2 linked regions of the Parafrankia discariae genome follow. The protein of the gene in region 1 interacts with the protein of each later gene in a pairwise test. Links are inferred from orthologs where the notes say so. Each region holds a gene or a part of one and is shown in the gene's direction. Other genes may lie near its edges.

Evidence for each region.
Region 2: the proteins of B056_RS0127685 (region 1) and rlmB interact in binary tests that used the Escherichia coli proteins (3 or more experiments, as listed by UniProt). The link is inferred for Parafrankia discariae from one-to-one orthologs.

Annotation. Positions count from the first base shown.
Region 1 is NZ_KB891252.1:68,756-78,923, reverse strand. Bases 1-2,875 are described here. They hold B056_RS0127685 (NAD(P)H-hydrate dehydratase), read left to right. Parts: upstream 1-609; coding sequence 610-2,142; downstream 2,143-2,875. Other genes in these bases: alr (alanine racemase), read left to right, coding at 2,139-2,875; B056_RS0127690 (SWIM zinc finger family protein), read left to right, coding at 1-508. In the rest of the region: more of alr, read left to right, coding at 2,876-3,290; B056_RS0127675 (hypothetical protein), read right to left, coding at 3,384-3,701; B056_RS0127670 (alpha/beta fold hydrolase), read left to right, coding at 3,918-5,183; tRNA (adenosine(37)-N6)-threonylcarbamoyltransferase complex ATPase subunit type 1 TsaE, read left to right, coding at 5,285-5,806; B056_RS39760 (TetR/AcrR family transcriptional regulator), read left to right, coding at 6,527-7,456; tRNA (adenosine(37)-N6)-threonylcarbamoyltransferase complex dimerization subunit type 1 TsaB, read left to right, coding at 8,053-8,850; rimI (ribosomal protein S18-alanine N-acetyltransferase), read left to right, coding at 8,847-9,410; tRNA (adenosine(37)-N6)-threonylcarbamoyltransferase complex transferase subunit TsaD, read left to right, coding at 9,462-10,168. UniProt on the Escherichia coli protein: Bifunctional enzyme that catalyzes the epimerization of the S- and R-forms of NAD(P)HX and the dehydration of the S-form of NAD(P)HX at the expense of ADP, which is converted to AMP.
Region 2 is NZ_KB891220.1:23,973-34,086, forward strand. Bases 4,590-7,410 are described here. They hold rlmB (23S rRNA (guanosine(2251)-2'-O)-methyltransferase RlmB), read left to right. Parts: upstream 4,590-5,330; coding sequence 5,331-6,491; downstream 6,492-7,410. Other genes in these bases: B056_RS0118825 (hypothetical protein), read right to left, coding at 4,590-4,783; B056_RS37100 (alpha/beta hydrolase family esterase), read left to right, coding at 6,762-7,410. In the rest of the region: B056_RS0118810 (vWA domain-containing protein), read right to left, coding at 1-220; B056_RS0118815 (PP2C family serine/threonine-protein phosphatase), read right to left, coding at 273-1,808; B056_RS0118820 (protein kinase domain-containing protein), read right to left, coding at 1,932-3,221; more of B056_RS0118825, read right to left, coding at 3,218-4,589; more of B056_RS37100, read left to right, coding at 7,411-7,667; B056_RS0118840 (dihydrofolate reductase family protein), read left to right, coding at 7,763-8,410; B056_RS0118845 (ABC transporter ATP-binding protein), read right to left, coding at 8,424-10,114. UniProt on the Escherichia coli protein: Specifically methylates the ribose of guanosine 2251 in 23S rRNA.

The DNA of each region.
Region 1 (10,168 bases):
TGAGGGGGCGGTCACCCCCCTCGAGGCCGCCTTCGAGGAACGCGCGTGTGCCCAGCGCGCGGGCACTGCCGTCTTCATGGAGGGCGTCAGCCTCGCTTTGCTCGGCCGGGTGGAGCAGCTGCGGATCCGGCCGACCAACGCGTCGGGAACCGTCGACGACGACGGGCACCAGCAGGTCCGGCTGGAGGCGGGCGAGGACGGTCCCGGCTCCACCTGTACCTGTTCCGACAGTTCGGGCGGCGTCTTCTGCCGCCATGCCGTGGCGGTCGCGCTGGTCGCCACGGGCTCGGCCGGGATGGCGGACGACGACGACGAGGAGGAGGGCCACACAGAGGACCTCTTCGCCGACGATCCCGTGCACGCGGCGATCCGGGTGTTCCTGAGCCGCGTCCCGCGGGCGGAGCTGGTGGAGACGCTCCTCGACGCCGCCGACGAGAACGAGGTCGTCGCGGACGTGCTCTGGGAGGCCACGGTCGCCTGGCACGGTCGCCAGCACGGAGCCGTCTGACCCGCCCATCGCGGTACGCGCGGTGTGGCGCCGTCCGGCAGCGCGCCGCGCCTGCGGCCGATCCGCGCGACCGGGAGCAGTTCCGGCGGGAGCATGACCGCATGCTCGAAGCACACACCGTGGCCGAGGTACGGGACGCCGAAGCGCCCCTGCTCGCGTCCCTGCCCTCCGGCGGGCTCATGCAGCGTGCCGTGTCCGGCCTCGTCTCGCACGCGGTCCGCCGTCTCGACCGGGTGTACGGCGCCCGGATCGTCGTCCTCGCCGGTTCCGGTGACAACGGTGGTGACGCGCTGTGGGCGGGCGCGCGGCTGGCCGCCCGCGGCGCCCGCGTCCACGCCCTCGCTCCCGGCCGGACCCATCCCGAGGCGACGGCGGCCCTCCGTGCGGCCGGGGGGCGGCTGCACCGCACCGGCCCGGTCGAGCCGGCCGCGGCGGGGCTGGGCATCGACGCGGCCGCCGACCTCGTCGACTCCGCCGACCTCGTCCTGGACGGCCTGCTCGGTATCGGTGGCCGCGGCGGGCTGCGCGAACCGTACGCCCGGCTCACCGCGCTGGCGCCGGCCCGGCGGACGCTGGCCGTGGACGTGCCCAGCGGGGTCGACGCGGACACCGGCACGGTGGCGGACGGGGCCGTGTGGGCGGCCAGCACCGTCACCTTCGGCACGTACAAGCGTGGCCTGCTGGTCGGGCCCGGCGCCGTCCACGCCGGGCGGGTCGAGCTGGTCGACATCGGGCTGACGCTGCCCGAGCCCGACCTACGCGCCCTACAGGACCGCGATGTGGCCCGACTGTTGCCCGTCCCGGCCGCGGCCGACTCGAAGTACTCCCGCGGCGTGCTCGGGCTCGTCGGCGGCAGCGACCGGTATCCGGGGGCCGCGGTGCTGGCGGTCGGCGGCGCGCTGCGGGGCGGAGCGGGCTACCTGCGGGTGGTCGCCGAGACCGGCGCCGCCGAGTACGTCCGCCGGGCCCATCCGGAATCCGTGCTGACGGTGATCGACGCGGGGGACGCGGAGACGATGCTCGGGGTGGGCCGGGTCCAGGCGTGGGCGATCGGCCCCGGCCTCGTACCGGACGACGCCACCCGGCGCCTCGTCGACGCGCTGCTCGAACAGTCCGGTACCGGCCTGCTCGTGGACGCCGGCGCGCTGGACGCGCTCGCGTCCGCCGTCGCGGCCCGCCCGGAGCTGCTGCGGGAGCGCAGGGGCGCTGTCGTCCTGACCCCGCACGAGGGCGAGTTCATCCGGCTGACCGGCACGGCCCTCGGCTGGGACCAGGCCGACACACCCGGACGTCTGCTGGCCGACCGGCTCGGCACGGTCCGGCAGGCGGCGCGGGATCTCGGCGCCGTCGTGCTGTTGAAGGGCAACCGGACGATCATCGCCGCTCCCGACGGGACGGCCTTCGTCAACCTGACCGGAACACCGTGGCTGGGAACGGCCGGGTCCGGTGACGTTCTCACCGGACTCGCCGGTTCCCTGCTGGCCGCGGGCCTGTCGGCGCCGTACGCGGCCGCCGTGGGCGCGTTCCTGCACGGTCGGGCGGGGGAGCGCGGGCCCGTGCCGCTCGCCGCCGCGGACCTGCCCGGGCTCCTGCCCGGGGTCATCGAGGACCTGCTTGCTAGCGTCGAGGAGTGAGCCCGCCGCCCCCACCGCACCCGTCGCACCCGCCGCGTGCCTACGCGGCCATCGAACTCGACGCCGTGCGTGACTCGGTCGCGGCCCTCGTGGCCCGCGCCGGCGCGGCGGCGACCATGGCCGTGGTCAAGGCGGACGGGTACGGGCACGGGATGCTGCCCTGCGCCCGGGCCGCGCTGGACGCCGGCGCGAGCTGGCTCGGGACGGCCTTCCTGGAGGAGGCGCTGGCCCTGCGGGCCGCCGGGATCACCGTCCCGGTGCTCTCCTGGCTGGCGGCACCGGGCGAACGCCTCGCCGCGGGCATCGCGGCGGACGTCGACCTCTCCGCGTCCGCCAGCTGGGCGCTCGACGACCTCGCCGCCGCCGCCCGCGGTGTCGGCCGGGCCGCGCGGGTGCATCTCAAGATCGATACTGGTCTCGGGCGGGCCGGGGCCACCGGCGAGGACTGGCCCGGCCTGTGCGACAGCGCCGTGGCGCTCGAGGCGGACGGGCTGATCGAGGTCGTCGGCGTGTGGAGCCACTTCGCCTTCGCCGACGCGCCCGGCCACCCGACCGTGCGGGCGCAGATCAGCCGGTTCGGTGACGCGGTGGACGTCGCCCGCAAGGCCGGGCTGCGTCCGCAGGTGCGCCACCTCGCGAACTCGGCCGCGACACTGGTCAGCCCGGAGGCGCACTTCGACCTGGTCCGGCCGGGGGTGTCGGTGTACGGGCTCTCGCCGGGGCCCGAGATCGGGCCGCCGTCCGCGTTCGGGCTGCGGCCCGCGATGACCTTGCACGCCAGTACCGCGCTGGTGAAGCGGGTGCCGGTGGGCACCGGGGTCTCCTACGCGCACCGTTACCGGACGTCGGCGGAGACCGGCCTCGCCGTCGTCCCGCTCGGCTACGCCGACGGCATCCCCCGCTCGGCCACGAACGTGGCCGAGGTGCTGGTGGGCGGCCGGCGGCGGCGCATCGCCGGCACCGTCTGCATGGACCAGTTCGTCGTGGACGTCGGTGCCGACCCGGTGCGCGCGGGCGACGAGGTGATCCTCTTCGGCCCCGGCGACCGGGGCGAGCCGACCGCGGACGACTGGGCACGCGCGCTCGGCACCATCAACTACGAGATCGTGACCCGGATCGGCCCGCGGGTACCGCGCGTCTACGTCTGACCGGCCGGCACATCTGACCCGCTTGATCCGCTGGCACGGCTGACCGGCCGACGCGACTGGTCGGCCGGTCAGGTCCGCCTCAGCGGCCGCTGGTCAGCGACAGCCGCCGGTGCCGCACGCGCCGCCGCCGTGTTCGTGGCCGGCCGGGGCGCCGCCGAACATGCCGCGTTCCATCCGGCGACGGACCGGCTGCGGGTTCGCCGCGCGCTCGGCGGCCTTCTCGATCTCGTCGCGGGTGGTCAGCGTCAGCAGCACCGGCCCGCTCTGGGCGGGACCGGCCGGCTGGGCCCCGGCCCCGGGCCCGGCCTCGGTGAGCTCGTCATCCAGCTCGTCGAGATCCTCGTCGAGGTCGACAGCGCCGCCATACGTGGGCGACGTGGTCAGTTTGCTCTTCCGCCACCGCAGTTTCACGACGCCTCCCCTGGTCGCAACCGCACGGCTGGACCAGCTCCACGCTAGCGGAGGATCTCGGACCGGTCCCGGTGGATCTCTGTGATCCCCTGTCGGGTATCCGCCTGGGTGGAGACGTGTCCTCCCGAGTCTGCTCAGGACATCGCTTTCGGGCATCAGGCACCATCGGGCATCATCGGGGTGTCGTTCGTTTCATGGCCGGAAGGTGGGCAGACGGTGGCAGGCGCACCAACCGATCGCGGTTCCACCGGCGGTGCCGCCCGTTCGACCGGTGCCGCCCGTGCCGCTCTCTCGGCCGGTTCGGCGGGGGCGGCCGGTGCCCTGACCGCGACCGCCGGCGCGGCGCGGGTGGTGGCGCGGGCGGCGGGGTCCGCCGCGGGCTCCCGGGCCGCCCGCCGCGGTGGCACGGTGGGCCTGGTCGGAGCCGCGATCGCGGCCGGCCTGATCGCCGAGCGCCGGGCCGTGCGGCGCCACCGCGCCGTACCCGACCTGCCGGAGCGGGAGCGGGTCGGCCCGATCGGCGGCCGGGTCGACCTGGTGGTCGCCGTGGCGGACGGCGTCCCGCTGTACGTGGAGGAGACGCCGCAGGATCCCCCGCCCCGTCCCGGAACCGGCTCCGCCGCGCCGACGCTGGTCTTCGTGCACGGCTTCTGCGTGAACGGCGATTCCTGGGTGTTCCAGTACCGCGCCCTGCGCGACCTGGGCCCGATGGTCTTCTACGACCAGCGCGCGCACGGCCGCTCCGGCCCGTCCGAGGCGGCGAACTGCACCATCGACCAGCTTGCGGCCGACCTCTACCAGGTCCTCACCGAGCGGGTCCCCGAAGGGCCGATCGTCCTGATCGGCCACTCGATGGGCGGCATGACGATCCTCGCGCTGGCGGGGGAGCATCCGGAGCTCTTCGGTGACCGGGTCATCGGGGTGGCGCTCATCTCGACCAGCGCGGGTGACCTCCCCCGGGTGACCTTCGGCCTGCCGGCGCTGATCACGGGGGGCGTGCGGCGGGTGCTGCCCGGGCTCGCGGTCGGCATGCGCAGTGCCCCGTCACTGTTCGAGCGGGCCCGCCGGCGCGGCAGCGACTTCTCCTGGGAGATCACCCGGCGGATCGGCTTCGGCTCGACCGACGTACCCCCGTCCGTCGTCTCGTTCCTGGAGACGATGGTGGGGGACACGCCGATCGCCGTGATGGCCGCCTTCATGTCCACCCTGCTCGACCATGACAAGCTGGACGCCGCCGTCAACCTCCGCGGCACGCCCACCATCCTGCTCGTCGGGGACGGCGACCTGATGACGCCGCTCCCGCACAGCCTGACCCTCGCCGAGCTGCTGCCCGACGCCGAGCTGCGGGTCGAGGAGGGCGCGGGGCACGCGATCATGCTGGAGCGGCCGGCCGCGGTGAACGCGGCCATCCGCGACCTGGTCGAACGGGTCCGCCCGCCGCGCCGGGCACCGCTGCGGGCACCCGACCGCGTAGGGCCGTGACGGCGGGCCGGTGACGCCCGGTGACACCGGCGGGCGGTCCCGGTCCGACGTCACCGACGACCGACCACTCACCAACCACGGACGAGGACGGATACGCACCGATGACCACGCCCGCCGTCCCCGAGATCGCGGTCGAGGATCCCGACCGGATGCGTGCGCTCGGCGCGCGCCTCGCGCCGCTGCTGCGTGCCGGTGACCTGATCATCCTGGACGGCCCGCTGGGCGCCGGCAAGACCGTGTTCGTCCAGGGGCTCGCGGCCGGCCTCGGGGTGCGCTCCCCGGTGACGTCGCCGACGTTCGTCCTCGCCCGGGTGCACACCGACGGCCGGTTGCCGCTGGTGCATGTGGACGCCTACCGGCTCGGCGGCGTCGCCGAGGTCGACGATCTCGACCTGGACGCCGATCTCGGGCGGTCCGTGTGCGTGGTCGAGTGGGGTTCGGGGCTGGTGGAGCAGCTGGCCGGGGCACATCTGCGGGTGGAGATCAGCCGTCCGGCCGGCGACGAGGCCGGCGAGGTGCGGCGCGTGCGGCTGCGGCCGGCGGGTGCCGACTGGGCGACCCGGCTGACCTCGCTCGCCGTGCCGGACCTCACCTCGCACCCGCAGGGGTCCGCGGCGGGTTAGCCGGGTCGTGCCATCGGCGCACCCGGCCTCGTCGGCGTCCGCGGGCCCGTGCCGGCCTCCTACCGGGCCGGGCGTGTGCGGGGCCGCCGTCGAGTTCGGGCCGGATCACGTCGACCTGTTGGTGCCGGCCTGTTGGTGTCGGCCGGCCCGGCCGGCGGAACCGTGCCGCGCACGACGCGCCGCCCGCGCCCGGCCCCGCGCCGGCTGTGATGCCGCGCTGTCCTGAGGGCGGGCCTGGCTTCCGCCTGCCGGCCGCCCCGGGGCGGGAACCGTCCGCCGCTGGTGGAATTCCCGGGCCGGCCGGGCACCCGGCCGGGCTCCGCGCCGTCCTAGCACCTATTCGGGTGGGCATGTTCGGGTAACCCGGCGAAGTGATTCCAGGAACATCGGGGCCCACCAACGGTGAATTACCGCTGACGTTCTGGAATGGCGTTGCCGGCCGGACGTGAGCCGCGGCATAGCAGCGAGTGACCTAGATCATGTTAAGGTCAGATGTCCCAGTGTTAATGTTCGGCCCCGGCGCCGTTCCTATACCGCGTCCCAGGTGGCCGTGTCGTGGCAAGTAGCCCTTGAGGACAAATAGTCAACGTTCTGTAGTTTGTGAGTTGTTCCGCTATATTGGCGGCGTAGGCGCGAAGTTCATGCATGTAGCGGCTCGACTGCTTCATGTGCGGCCGCGGAGAACCGGGATGGCCCGTAGTGGCCGGGAGAGGGGGGCGAGTGCGCAGCAGCACCGCTGCCGACCTTGTGGACGCTCCGGTCGAGCGGTCGACCCGGTCTCGTCGCACACGCAGTGACTTCCTCGCGAGTCGGCGTGATCTGCTCGACGCCGTGGGCCGGCTCCTCGCCCGCAACGGCCGTCGCTTCAGTCTGGTGGACCTCGCCGCGGAGGCGGGTGTCTCGACGGCGACCGCGTACCGCCACTTCGTCGACGTCCATGACGCCCTCGACGTGTACTACCTCCAGCTCATCGACGTGCTGGTGACCGACATCCGCGCCCTGGCGGTCGGCGAGGACCACCTGGGCAACTTCGAGGTCGTCTGCGAGGTGTGGGTCCGCTCGGCCGCGCGGTGGGGTCGGGCGGCGGTGCACGTGCGCTCCGCCCAGGGGTACCTCGCCCGGCTGCAGGGCCGTGACGACCTCGTCTCCAAGCTGCACCAGGTGCTCTCGCCGGTCGTGCTCGGCCTGGTGGACGGCGGTGTGCTGCCCCCCCAGGAACCGGAGTACGCGGTGCTGCTGTGGGCCTCGGTCTTCGACGAGCGGGTGATCGTCGACCTGCTCGACACCCTCGGCTGGTCGGTCGAGCAGGTCGCGCAGAAGCTCACCGCCTCGGCGCTGCGGATGCTCGGCTACACGGGCTGGACCCCCCTGCGGCCGGCCTTCCCGCCGGCGGGCTCCGGTGCGCAGGCGGCCTCCGCCGGCCCGGTCCCCCCGGTCGCTCCGGCCCCCGGGCCGGCCCTGCCGGCCTCGCCCTCCTCGCCCCCCTCGGCCGCGCGCCGCCACGGAGCCGCCGGTTCCGGCGGGATCGCGACGCGCGGTGCGGGCGCCCTCGGCGCCGGGCCGGTACTGGCTCGCACCGGCGCGTCGGCCGGCGGCGTGGACCCCCGGATCAGGCTCCGCTCCGGCGGCGCCGGCCGGCTGACCCACTAGGTTCCCTCCCGGACCGGTCCCGGCGCACCTGCCGGGACCGGTCTGACGCGTCCGGCCGCGGTCAGACCGCGGCGCGACCGTGGTGCGGGGCCGCCGCGCCACCCGGAACGTTTGGTTCCTGTTGGTTTTCCGGTGGTGGCGGTGGCCGCGCCGGCTCGGCCCCGCTCCGCTGGTCCGGCCTGCTCCGGTCGGGCCGCGTGGTTCTGGTGGTGCCTCCGTTGTGATTTCTCGGGGGTCTCGGGCCGGGGGCTCGGGGGTCCGGGCCGGCGCCGTGTTACCTCTTGTTACCGGCCGCGACTGCCGGGGAATGCGTTTCTTTCGCCCGCGCGGATTTCCGGCCCGATATTCCCGTCGGGCATACGACTGATTCTCCGGTCTTTGACGCGTCCGCGGGAGTTTCATCGTCGCCGGCGCCGTCCCGCGGGTTTTCTGCTGATTTCCGGGGAGTCGGTGGCGCGGGAGTCCTTCCGGAGGCCGGTGCGGACGCGCCGGCCGATCGGCCGAGCAGATGCTCGGCACACGGATCGATCAGCCCCGCGCGCCGGTTGCCGCGCGCCGGGTGTGGGCCCGGTCGCTCGGGTCCGTAGGCTGGTCGGGTGCTCGTCCTGGCGCTCGACACCTCGACGGCGGCCTGCGCGGTCGCGCTGGTCGAGTTCGGCTCGCCGCCCGCCGGGCCGTCGGTCCGTGCCTCCCGGGTGGTCTGGGACGCCCGCCGCCACGGTGAGCTGCTGGCGCCGCTGACGCGCGACGTGCTCGACACGGCCGGCGTCCGGCCGCCCGAGGTGCTCGCCGTCGTCGTCGGGGCCGGCCCGGGCCCGTTCACCAGCCTGCGCGTCGGCATGGTCACCGGGGCCGCGTTCGCCGCCGCGCTCGGTGTCCCCGTCTACGGCGTCTGCTCCCTGGACGGCATCGGGGCCGCGACGACCGGCCCGGTCGGCGTCGTCACCGACGCGCGTCGCCGTGAGGTTTTCTGGGCCCGCTACCAGGGCGGAACGCGCGTCGGTGAGCCGGGCGTGGGCGCTCCGGCGGCGGTCGCCGCGCAGCTGCGCGCCGCCGGCGTCGAACGGGTGACCGGACCCGGCACCGGCCTGTATCCGGATGCCTTCGCCGGCTTCGGCACTCCGCCCGCCGGTGGGCGAGGTGGAGCCGAGCCGGAGTATCCGGCGCCGGAGCTGCTCGCCGGCCTCGTCGCGGCGGACATCGCGGGTGGGCGTGATCCCGGCCCGCTCACCCCTCTCTACCTGCGGCGCCCCGACGCCGCCGAGCCCCGTGGCCCCAAGCCCGTCACCGCTTCGCGCCCGGAGCCGGCGCGGGCGCCGGCCGCCGCCACCGGGCCGACGTCCGCCGGAGGCACGCCGGCCGGAGCCGCGCCGATCGGGACGATGCCGGTATGAGCGCGGCTGCTGTCAACCCGGTGCCAGACCCGGCACCGGGCGACGTCGACCTCGTGCCGATGCGCTGGTGGCACCTGGGCGAGATCGCGTCCCTGGAACGGCAGGTGTTCGACCTGGACCCCTGGTCGGGCGAGCTCTTCTGGTCCGAGCTCGCGCAGGGTGACAACCGGCACTACCTGGCCGCGGTCGCGGACGGCTCGATCGTCGGCTACGCCGGGCTGGCACTGCAGGGCGACGAGTCCTACATCCAGACGATCGGGGTCCTCCCGGCCATGCGTGGGCGTCACCTCGGGTCGCGCCTGATGATCGCCCAGCTCCGGGAGGCGCGGCGGCGGGGCGCCCGCAGTTGCGGGCTCGAGGTCCGTACCGACAACCGGCCGGCGCGGGCCCTCTACACCCGGCTCGGCTTCGTCGATCTCGGTGTCCGCCGCGGCTACTACCAGCCGTCGGGCGGAGACGCCTACGTGATGCGCGTCCGGCCGATCGACACCGTCGGTTACGGGACGCTGCTGGACCGGATCGAGGCGGCCGTCCTGCGGGACACCAGAGCCGCCTCATGAGAGCCGGAGCCGCCTCGTGCGGGCCGTCGGCACCGTGACGGGGGGCAGGACATGAGGGCACCGGCCCGACCGCTGGTTCTGGGCATCGAGACCTCGTGCGACGAGACCGGCGTCGGTCTCGTCCGCGGTGGCGAGCTGCTCGCCGACGCGCTCGCCTCCTCCGTCGACGAGCACGCCCGGTACGGCGGTGTGGTGCCCGAGATCGCCGCGCGGGCGCATCTGGAGGCGATGGTCCCGACGATCGAGCTGGCGCTGCGCCGTGCCGGCCTGCGTCCCCGCGACGTCGACGCCGTCGCGGTGACGTCCGGCCCGGGGCTGGCCGGCGCCCTGCTGGTCGGGGTCGCCGCGGCGAAGGCCTACGCGCTGGCGCTGGGCGTCCCGCTGCACGGGGTGCACCATCTCGCCGCGCATGTCGCCGTCGACACGCTCGAGCACGGCCCGCTGCCGCGTCCGGCGGTGGCGCTGCTGGTCTCCGGCGGGCACAGCTCGCTGCTGCTGGTCCCCGACCTCGCCGCCGAGCCGGTGGAGTCGCTGGGGGCCACGGTGGACGACGCCGCGGGGGAGGCCTACGACAAGGTCGCCCGGCTGCTCGGGATGCCGTTCCCGGGCGGCCCGCCGATCGACGCGGCGGCCCGGGAGGGCAGCCCGGACATCCCGTTCCCACGCGCCAAGGCGGGGGATGGCACGTTCGACTTCTCCTTCTCGGGCCTCAAGACCGCGGTCGCCCGCTGGGTGGAGGCCCGGCGGCGGGCCGGCGA
Region 2 (10,114 bases), on another replicon or contig:
CGGCGCGGCGGGCCTGGGTGACCTTCGCGGGCGGGTTCGCCATCGAGCCGGAGCAGTCGAGCAGGATGACCAGGGCCTGCTCCGGACGCCCGGTCGGCCGGCCCACGATCGGTGGGCCGGCCGGGGCACCCGTCGACGTCACGGTGAGCACCGCGTGCACCTGGGTTCCGCCGGGCGGCAGGAACTCGTTCTGGTAGACCTTCGCCGTGAACGCGCTCATCCGCCCGCCGCGGTCCGGGCACGGCGGGCGACCGGTGGGCGCGGCGGCATCGTCAGCTCGTCACCCGCGCCGCGACCACGGTGATGTTGTCGTGCCCGCCCTGGTCGATGGCGAAGTCGATGAGGTGGCGGGAGACGTCCAGCGCGGCCGCGCTCGGTTCGAGCTGGTTCACCAGCGCGGCGAGGACGTCCGGCCGTGAGGAGTAGTTCCACAGGCCGTCGCTGCAGACCAGCACGGTGGCCGGGGTCTCGATCGGGAAGGCGGCGGTGTGCGGGGTGACGTCCTCGGCGTCGCCGCCGAGCCAGCGGGTCAGCGTGTGCGCCCGCCGGTGGGTCTCCGCCTCCGACGCCGGGATGAGCCCGGCCCGGGCCGCCTCGGCCGCCCAGGTGTCGTCCGCGGTGAGCCGTTCGCACCAGCGCGGGCCGAGCAGGTAGACGCGGCTGTCACCGACCCAGCCGACGGTCACCATGCCGGGGCCGTCCACCGACGGCGGCGTGATGATCGCCGCCGCGAAGGTGCAGGACGGCGCCATCCGGCCCTCCGCCGCGCTGAGCTGGGCGATCGTGGCCTGAGCAGCCTCCACGGCCCGTTGCAGGGCGATGTCGGCCTCGTCCGGGCCGAAGCCGCCGGAGATCCGCCGCGGAGCGGTGCGCGGCTCGTCGTACTCGGAGTACTCCTCCAGGACGTCGAGGACGTCGTTCACCCGGCTCGCCGGCTGCTCGTCGTACGGGACGGCCTCGCCGGGCCCGTGGGCGCGCACCGCGTCGGCGAGGATGGCCGTCGCGGTCGCCGCCGCGGCGGCGGAGGCCTCCCCGGAGCCCGGGGTGGTCGAGACCCCGTCACAGACCACCGCGATCAGCGTGCCGTGGACGATCGCCACGCCCATCGAGTCCTCGTTGGTGGTGTGCCGCACACCGCGGTCGCAGACGCCGGCCAGCGGGCCGAGGTCGATCTCGCGGTGGTCCTCGTCGCCACCGGCGACCGGGACGCCGGTCAGGGCGAAGCCGCAGGCCTCGCAGTACCGCGCGTCCTGGTAGTTGGGCGCCGCGCACACCGGGCAGCGCATCACCTCGTCGTGCTCGTCGTCGTCCGCCCCGCCCGGGGCGGCGCGCTGGCCCAGGAGCATCGTGGCCGGATCGGTGTCCTCGGCGTAGCTGTCCTCGTTGAATCCGCTGCCCGAATAGGTGCCGTCCGGGTACGTCTCACCCTGGTAGCCGGGTTCGGAGTACGCGGGTTCGGGGTACTCACGGCGATAGTCGCCGTCCCGGTAGTCGCCGGTGCCCGCCGGGTAGGCGGCACCGGGATAGGCCCCGTCCGGATAGGAGTTCTCCGCATAGCCGTTGTCGGTGTAGCCACCCTCCGGGTAGCCGGATCCGGTGAACTGGTCCGCCGGGTAGCTTTCAGTAGGCTGATCATCGGTTCGGAACTCCTCCGCCCGGTAGCTCTCGGTCGGAGGATCGTCACCTGGATAGCCCCCGGGGTGGGGGGTGCTCTCGGCGTAGCCGGCGCTCGGGCGCGGCGAGTCCGGGCGCTCGGGGGGATAACCGTGCCCGGGGTAGCCCTGCCCGTGTCGGGGGTTGAGGTCCACAGTCAGGCCACCGGCCGCTGGACCGGCCCGCCGGGGACGGCGAGTCTGGGCGGTGTGCGCGGAGCCATGTGGTGAGTGCCTCCTGCCCGTCCTGTGGGGACCGGATATATCACGACGACCTGCTCAAATCCAAGTACGCCGAAATGAATAGTGGCATGATCCGCCAGATGCGTCGACGCCCGTGATCTCGGTGCCCCCTTCGGTGCCAGCGTCCGCCCGTGCTCCTGGGATCGGCCGGAGCCCTGTCTCCAGTACGCCCTCGTCGCCGCCGCTCTCCGTAACCTCCGCCACGTCTCCCACCTTTTCCCTGGTGGGCACGCTGTTTCTCCGCGCCGCGACGGCTTCCCCGACCGGTGCGGGAGCGCCGTCCGCCGCGATCGCGGCGAGCTCGCGGGCCATCTCGGCGGCCCTGGCGAACCGGTGCGCCGGATCCGCCGCGGTGGCACGAAGGAGGAACCGGCGCAGCGATTCGTGCCGAGCCAGCACCTGGTCGACCTCCTGGGCGGGAAGGGTGTATCGGTAGGTTGACGCTCTGTTCGGGAAGTCGAGTACCGCGGTTGCCAACAGCCTGCCGAGAGCGTAGAGGTCAGAACCCACCGACGGGGGGCTCACGGTCAGCTCGGGGGCGTCGAAACCCGCCGTCACGTGGAAGGTGCCGCCGCGCCGGCCGGGCTCCCGGATCGCCTGAAGATCGATAAGCGTCACCCGATCGCGGTCCCACACCACGTTTCCCGGTGCCAGGTCGCAGAAGACGTACCCGCGGTCGTGGACGTACTCCAGCGCGGACAGCAGCCGGAGCACCCCGGCGACCGCCTCCGGAACAGGCAGCGGCGCCGGCGTCCCACCGCGCGCCGCCCGCCGGGACCGGAGCAGCTCCGTCAGCGACGGCCCGCTCACCAGCTCCATCACCACGTAGACGACACCGTCGTGCCGGACCTCGCCCAGCGTCCCGACGATCGCCGGATGTCGCAGCGGCGGGTCCGGTGGCAGCCGGCGACCCGGGCGCAGGCCCAGCCGCCCGGACGGGCGCACACCGGCGCGGCGAACGCTCTTGAGGACCACCCGCCGCCCCGGGACGCCCTGGCCGGTGCCCGTTCCGCCGGTGCCCGTCGTGCCGGTGGCCCCGTCGGCGCCGGCCGGGCCGCGCGGGTCGACCGCGGAGAAGACCCAACCGGCGGGCCCGGGGCCGCCTTCGGCCAGGCACTCGACGATCCGGTAGCCGCCGGCGACGTCCCCGGCGCGCAACGGGGGCGCGAAGGAGTAGGGGGTCCGGCAGCGCGGGCAGAAGCCGCGATCCCGGGCGGGCGGCCCCAACCGCCCGCGGCCGATCGGCCCGGCGCAGACGGGGCAGCGCGCGGCCGGCTCACGTGGGGTGCCCCGGTCCCGCCCGCGGACCGAGGGCCCGCGGGTCACGTCACCGCCTCGGGACGGGTGGAGCTCCCGATCCCGGTGGGCTGCCCGCCCCCGGCGATCCCCGTCGGTCGCCGGGCCCGGGTGCGCCGTGCGGGCCAGGTGGGCTGGGTGTGCCGGGTGGGCCGCGCGGCCGGGACCGGCGGTGCCGGCCGCGGGTGCGGCGCGGTCTGCGGGGGCGGGATCGGTTGGGTGCGCGAGCCGGATCGATCTCGGGCGGGCGGGATCCCCCCGGCGGGCCGGACCTCTCGTTCGGCCCGGACGTCCCGGGCGGGCGAGCCGTCCCGGGCGGCGAGGGCGGCGCCGAAGTCGTTGACGAGGCCGGCGGCGCGCTCGACATCGGTCGGCGCCGAGTACAGCTCGCGGCGGGCGGCGCTGGCCAGTGGGAGCAGGCCCGGGTCCGTGGTGAGGCCCAGTCGGGCCGCCTTGGCCTCCCAGGCACCGAGCAGGCCGCGCAGCTCCTCTCGCCGGCGTAGAGCGGCGCCGTTCGCGGCGGCGATCCGCTGGACGGATATGTGGGTCGCCTCGGCCACCTCCAGCCAGCGGGCCAGCCCCCGGCTCGACTCCTTCCAGCGGCCCGCCGCCGCCTGGGCGCGCAGCCGGACGAGCCAGGGCGCCAGGCCGTGGCGCTGGTCGTCCCGCCAGCCGTCCGCCAGGCGGTACAGCGGCCCCGGCCCACGGATCCGGCCGGTCGCGAGGCCGGCGTCGCGGCGGGCGGCGTCGTCCAGCCGGGTGATCTCGGCGAGCAGCGCGCCCGCGGCGGCCAGATCGGCGTCGAGGCCGTCGTGGCGCCGGGCGAGATCACCCGTCGAGCGCGCGGCCGCGGCGACCGCGGCCTCGGTACGGGCGCGCAGCCCCGGCGGGATCCCCAGGGGGTCGCGGCGCGCGGCGGCGGAGAGCTCCGCCAGCAGCCGCCGGGCCGCGACCAGTCCGGCGTCACCGGGCGCGAGCCCGAGCCGGGCCGCGAGCACGCTCGTCTCGGCGACGGCCCGGTTGCCGGTGGCGATCTCGGCCAGCAGTGTGTCGCGCACGCCGAGGACGAGCCGCATCCGCCCCCGCACCGCGGTGAGGGCCGCGTCCATCCGGCGGGCCAGCTCGGCCGGGCGCACCTTCCCCGGGCCCGTCTCCGCGACCGGCCGGACCTTCGCGACCGGGCGGACCTCCATGGCCGGGCGGACCTGTGCCGCTGGGCCGATCCGCGCCGCCGGGCCGATCCGCGGCATCGGAAGGATCCCCGCTCCGGGGAGGACGTCCGGCACCGAACGTCCGTACAGCAGCGCGGTGAGCTCCGCCAGGGTCCTCGCGTCCACCCGGGAGCGCCGGCCGCGCAGGCTTCGCGCGGCTTCGGCGACCTCGCGCAGGGCCGCGAACGCCCGCCAGACGTCCGCCAGGACGGCGATCACGGCGAGGGCCTCGGCCTGGGTGACGCCGCTCAGCCGCGCCGGGTCGAGCAGCGCGCGTTCGGGGCTGTGCTCCAGGTCGAGCAGGACGCCGGCCTGGGCCGCGACGGTCTTCTCGAGCGCCCGCAGGGCGGCGTCGAGATCGTCCGTGCCGGATGCGGGCACCGGCTCACCGCCCGCGACCGGGCCGGGAGGCGCTGTCCATCCGCCCGCTGTCCATCCGCCTCCTGTCCATGCGCGCGGCCACCTCCACCGGGTGGTGTGGCCCGCCCGACGGCACCGCCGGGGCGGCCGGCCCCGAGGGCGGCCGGCGCCCCCGAGGCCGGGGGACGTCCTGGTACCGAGGATAGGTAGCCGGCCGCCCGCTCGCGGACCGTCTCGCTGAACTGGTGCGGTCTGTGGGCGTCGCTGTGGCCCGTTCGGTCGCCCGCTCCGTGGTCGGCGTTCTCCTCGGCCCGTCCGCGCGTCGGCCGGTGCCTCGATGTCATCGCCTGGCGGTGCCCGCCGTGTGATGTGTCTATTCCGGATACCGTTGATGGACGACCGGCGTCGCGGCGTGGCCGCCGCAGGGCAGCACAGGGCCTGCGCAGGGCCGCACAGGGCCTGCACCGGCCCTGCGCGGGGCCAGCACGGGCCCGCTGACGCGGTCGGACGATCGTGGGCTCGCCGGGCGGGTTCACGACCCGACGGGCTAGTGACGAGGTGGACTGTGATGGCCGGTGGCCAGGGTCGAGGCGGTCGCGGGATCGCCCGCGGCGGTCAGGGAGGCCGGGCCGGGAAGGCCGGCTCCCACCGCAAGGGCGCGGCGGTCGGCAGCGGCGGCCAGCGCCGCAAGGCGCTGCAGGGCAAGGGCGCGACGCCGCCGGCCGAGATGCGTCCCGGCCATCCGGCCCAGCGGCGCGCGGCCGTGACCGCCGCCGGCACGCGGGCGGCGGCGAAGCGCCCGGGCGGCCAGTCGGCCGACGAGCGCGAGCGTCCCCGGGCCGAGCGTCCCCGGGCCGAGCGGGGCACCGGCGGATCGGCCGGCGCCAGCGGCGCGGGCCGCGCGGGCGGTCACGGGGCGCACAACGGCCATGGAGCGCACGGTCACGGCGGGGCGGGAGCCGCCGGCTCGCGGCGGGTCGAGACCGACGAGCTCGTGGTCGGGCGCAACTCGGTCGTCGAGGCACTGCGGGCCGGCGTGCCCGCCACCACGCTGTACATCGCCGGCGGCCTGGACTTCGACGAGCGGATCGCCGACGCCCGGCGCCTCGCCGGCCGGGCCGGGCTGGCCGTGGTCGACATCGGCCGGTTCGAGCTCGACCGCCTGTGCGGCACCGCGCCGCATCAGGGCCTCGCGCTGTCCGTCCCGCCGTTCGAGTACGCCCACCCCGACGACGTGCTCGCGGCGGCGCGGGCCGCGGCGCCCGGGCTGGTCGTCGCGCTCGACGGGGTCACCGACCCGCGTAACCTCGGCGCGGTCGTCCGTTCGGCGGCGGCGTTCGGCGCGAACGGCGTCGTCGTGCCGGAGCGGCGCGCCGCCGGGGTGACGGCCGCCGCGTGGAAGACCTCCGCGGGTGCCGCGGCGCGGCTGCCGGTCGCGCGCGCGGTGAACCTCACCCGCACCCTGCGCTCGTTCGCCGAGTCGGGCCTGTTCGTCGTGGGCCTCGCGGCGGACGGCGAGGTCTCCCTGGACGAGCTTCAGGTCGCGACCGACCCGCTGGTGCTGGTGATCGGGTCGGAGGGCAAGGGCCTGTCCCGGCTCGTCGGTGAGTGCTGTGACCTGCGGGTGCGCATCCCGATGGCGGGCCAGGTGGAGTCCCTGAACGCCGGGGTCGCGACCGGCATCGCCCTCTCCGAGATCGCCCGCCGCCGCCGGGTGGCCGCCGACTGACCTGGCGGTCCGTCATTCTCACCTGACTCAGATCCTGGCCGGCTACCGTCCGGGCCGTCGGCCGACGGCCGGGTCCGGGAGGTGGCATGCGCGTCAGATTGCTGGTGGCCGTCGGGTGCGGGCTCGTCGTCGCGCTGCTCGCCGGCGGCTGCCAGCGCGGCGGGCCGGTGCTCCCGGGCGGCGGCTCCCCCCCGACCAGCCCCGCAGGCCCCGTCGTCCCCGTCCCCGTCGTCCTCGGGGACTTCGGGATCGGCGGGGGCTGGCACCGAGGTGCGCTCCCTGACGGTGGACGGGCGGGAACGCTCCTACCGCGTGCACGTCCCGGCGGCCGGGGGCGCCGACCTGCCGGTGATGATCGTCCTGCACGGCGGTGGGGGCAACGGGGAGATCACCGAGCGGCAGACCGGGTTCAGCGAGCTGGCTGACGAGGCCGGCTTCCTCGCCGTCTACCCCGACGGGACGGCCCGCGCGGGTGGTCGCCTGCTCACCTGGAACGCCGGCGACTGCTGCGGATTCGCCCGGGACAACGGCGTCGACGACGTCGCCTTCATCGGCGCGCTGCTCGACGACCTCGCCCGGCGGTATCCCGTCGACCTGGACCGGGTCGGGATCACCGGGCTCTCCAACGGAGCCATGATGAGTTACCGGGTCGGCTGCGAGCTGTCCGGGAGGGTCGCGATCATCGCCCCGGTGGCCGGGGCGATGGACGTGGCGGGCTGCGATCCCGAGCGGCCCGTGCCCGTGCTGGCCGTCCACGGCACCGCCGACGAGAACGTCCCGTACGCGGGTGGACGGTCAACGGTGCGCGGGATCGGCACCGAGAACGACCGGGTGGACCGGTCGGTCGGCTACGCCGTCCAGTTCTGGGCCGAGAACAACAGGTGCGCGGCGACGCCCGCCCTCGACGGGGACGTCGGCACCCTCCCCGCGGGCTCCGTCGGACCCGGTGGGGCCTGGGTTCCGGAGCCGACTGCGGTCCCGGACGGCGCGGTGGTCCGTACGACCTACTCGGGCTGCGCCCGGGGCGCCGACGTCGTCCTCTACACCGTGGGCGGGGGCGGGCACGCGTGGCCGGGCGGAACCAGGATCCGCCCGCGCGCCGACGACGCTCCGGACGACCCCGACGCGAGCCGTGTCATCTGGGAGTTCCTCGCCGCGCACAGCCGTCCCGCCTAGCGTCACCGCCGCGTCACCGCCGTCGCGGCGATGAGTCCGCCGGCGCCCGCGGGTCTACCTGACGACCGGGACAACCAACTCAGCGGGAGTACGGCATGGGCCTCATCCACATCGAGCTGTTCGCGACCCTCGACCTCGTCGGGCAGGCGCCCGGCGGCCCCGAGGAGGACCCGGTGGGGTTCCCGTTCGGCGGCTGGCAGGCGCCCCTGCTGGACGAGGTCTCCGGGGCGCAGGTCGGGGCCGCGTACGAGGGCACGGACGCCCTCCTGCTCGGCCGGCGGACCTACGACATCTTCGCCGCCTACTGGCCGCACCAGACCACCGGCGGCCCGGACGACGAGATCGCCACGCTCTTCAACAGCGTCCCGAAGTACGTGGCCTCCCGTGGCCGGCCCGACCTGTCGTGGGCCGGGTCCACGCGGCTCGGCCCGGATCTGGCCGGCGCGGTGCGCGAGCTCCGGGACCGGCACGAGCACGTGAAGGTCGTCGGGAGCCTGAACCTGGTGCAGACCCTGCTGCGGGAGAGGCTCTTCGACCGGCTCGACCTCTGGATGCACCCGATCGTGCTCGGCGTCGGGAAGAAGGTGTTCGACACCGGCGCGGTGCCCACGAACCTCACCCTCCTCGAACCGCCGGCGGCCGGCCCGAAGGGCATCGTGTACCTGCGCTACGGGCTCGCCGACGGCACGCCCGGGACGGGGGACATGAGCGCGCCCGACCGCGGCGCCGAGCGCGGCGACTGAACCCGCCCCGCGGTCACCGCGCCGCGGCGGGACCGGCGTCCACCGGGGCCGTGGGCGGACCGGCGGACCCCGGGCCGGCGGCCGTCGGGAGTTCCAGGCGGTGCTCGTGCGCGTAGGCCGCCCACAGCCGGGCGTAGTGGCCACCGGCCGCCATCAGCGCGCCGTGCGTGCCGTCCTCGACGAGACGGCCGCCGTCCAGCACCAGCACGCGGTCGGCGCGGGCGGCGGTGGTCAGCCGGTGCGCGACCACCAGCGTGGTGCGGGACCGCCCGACCTCGGCGGCGGCGCGGGCGACCGCCGCCTCGGAGGCGAGGTCGAGGGCGGCCGTCGCCTCGTCGAGCAGCAGGATGTCCGGCCCGACCAGGTGGGCGCGGGCGAGGGCGAGCAGCTGGCGCTGGCCGGCGGAGAGGTTCCGGCCCTGGTCGCGCACCCGGTAGCCGTAGCCACCGGGCAGCCCGGCGATCATCTCCGCGGCTCCCGCGGCGCGCGCGGCCGCCCGGACCTGCTCGTCCGGCGCGTCGGGACGTCCGTAGGCGATCGCGTCGCGGACCGTGCCCGCGAACAGGTGGGCCTCCTGGGGGACCGGGCCCAGCCGCCGTCGGTAGTCGGCCAGCGCGTACTCGCGGACGTCGACACCGTCGACGCTCAGAGTGCCCTCGGTGAGGTCGTAGTAGCGTGCGATGATCTTGGTGAGGGTCGACTTGCCGGAACCCGTCCGGCCGACCAGCGCCACCGTCTGGCCGGCGGGGATGGTGACGTTCACGTCCCGCAGCGCGGCCGTGGCGGAGCCCGGGTAGGCGAAGCCGGCGCCGGTGAGGCTGATCTCGCCGCGCAGCCGCCTGACCGGCCGCGCCCGCGGGGCGTCCGCCGGGGTGGGCGGGACGGTCATCAGCTCCCGGCCGTGCCGCAGCGCCACCATGACCGCCTGGTACTCGTCGAACACCTCGGCGAGATCCTGGATCGGCGCGAAGAACAGCTCGATGTAGAGCAGGTAGGCGGCGAGCGCGCCGATGGTCAGCGTCCCGGCGTGCACCCGCCCGGAGCCGACGATCAGCACCGCCACGCTCGCCGCCGTCGACAGCAGCTGGATGTAGGGGAAGTAGAAGGCGAGGTACCGGACGGCACGTAGTCGCTGGTCGCGGTAGGTGGCGCTGCGGTCGCGGTAGCTCGCGAGGGTGTCGGGCTCGCGGCGGAACACCTGCACGATCCGCATCGCGGTGACGTTCTCCTGCAGCTCGGCGGTGAGCTCGGCCAGGCTCTCCCGGGCGGCGGCGTGCGCCCGCGCCGCCCGTCCGCGGAAGAACACCGTGCCGATGACGAGCGGCGGGACCAGCGCGAACACGGCCAGTGCCAGGCCGGGGTCGATGACGACCAGCGCGATCGCGATGCCCAGCGCTGTCAGAACCGAGACGGCGGACGACGCGGCGTCGCTCTGCATGAAGTCGGCGATCTGATCGACGTCCGAGGTGAGCCGGGTCATCACCCGGCCACTGGCCTCGCGCTCGTAGAAGTCGAGGCCGAGGCGTTGCAGGTGGGCGAACAGCTTCACCCGCAGCAGGTAGCCGACCCGCGCGCCGAGGCGGCCGACCACCCGGATCTGGGCGGTGTGCGCGCTCCACGAGACGGCGATCACGGCGAAACCGACCCCGGCGGCGCCGAGCACCACCGAAAGTGAGCGTGCCGTCACGCCTTCGTCGATGCCGT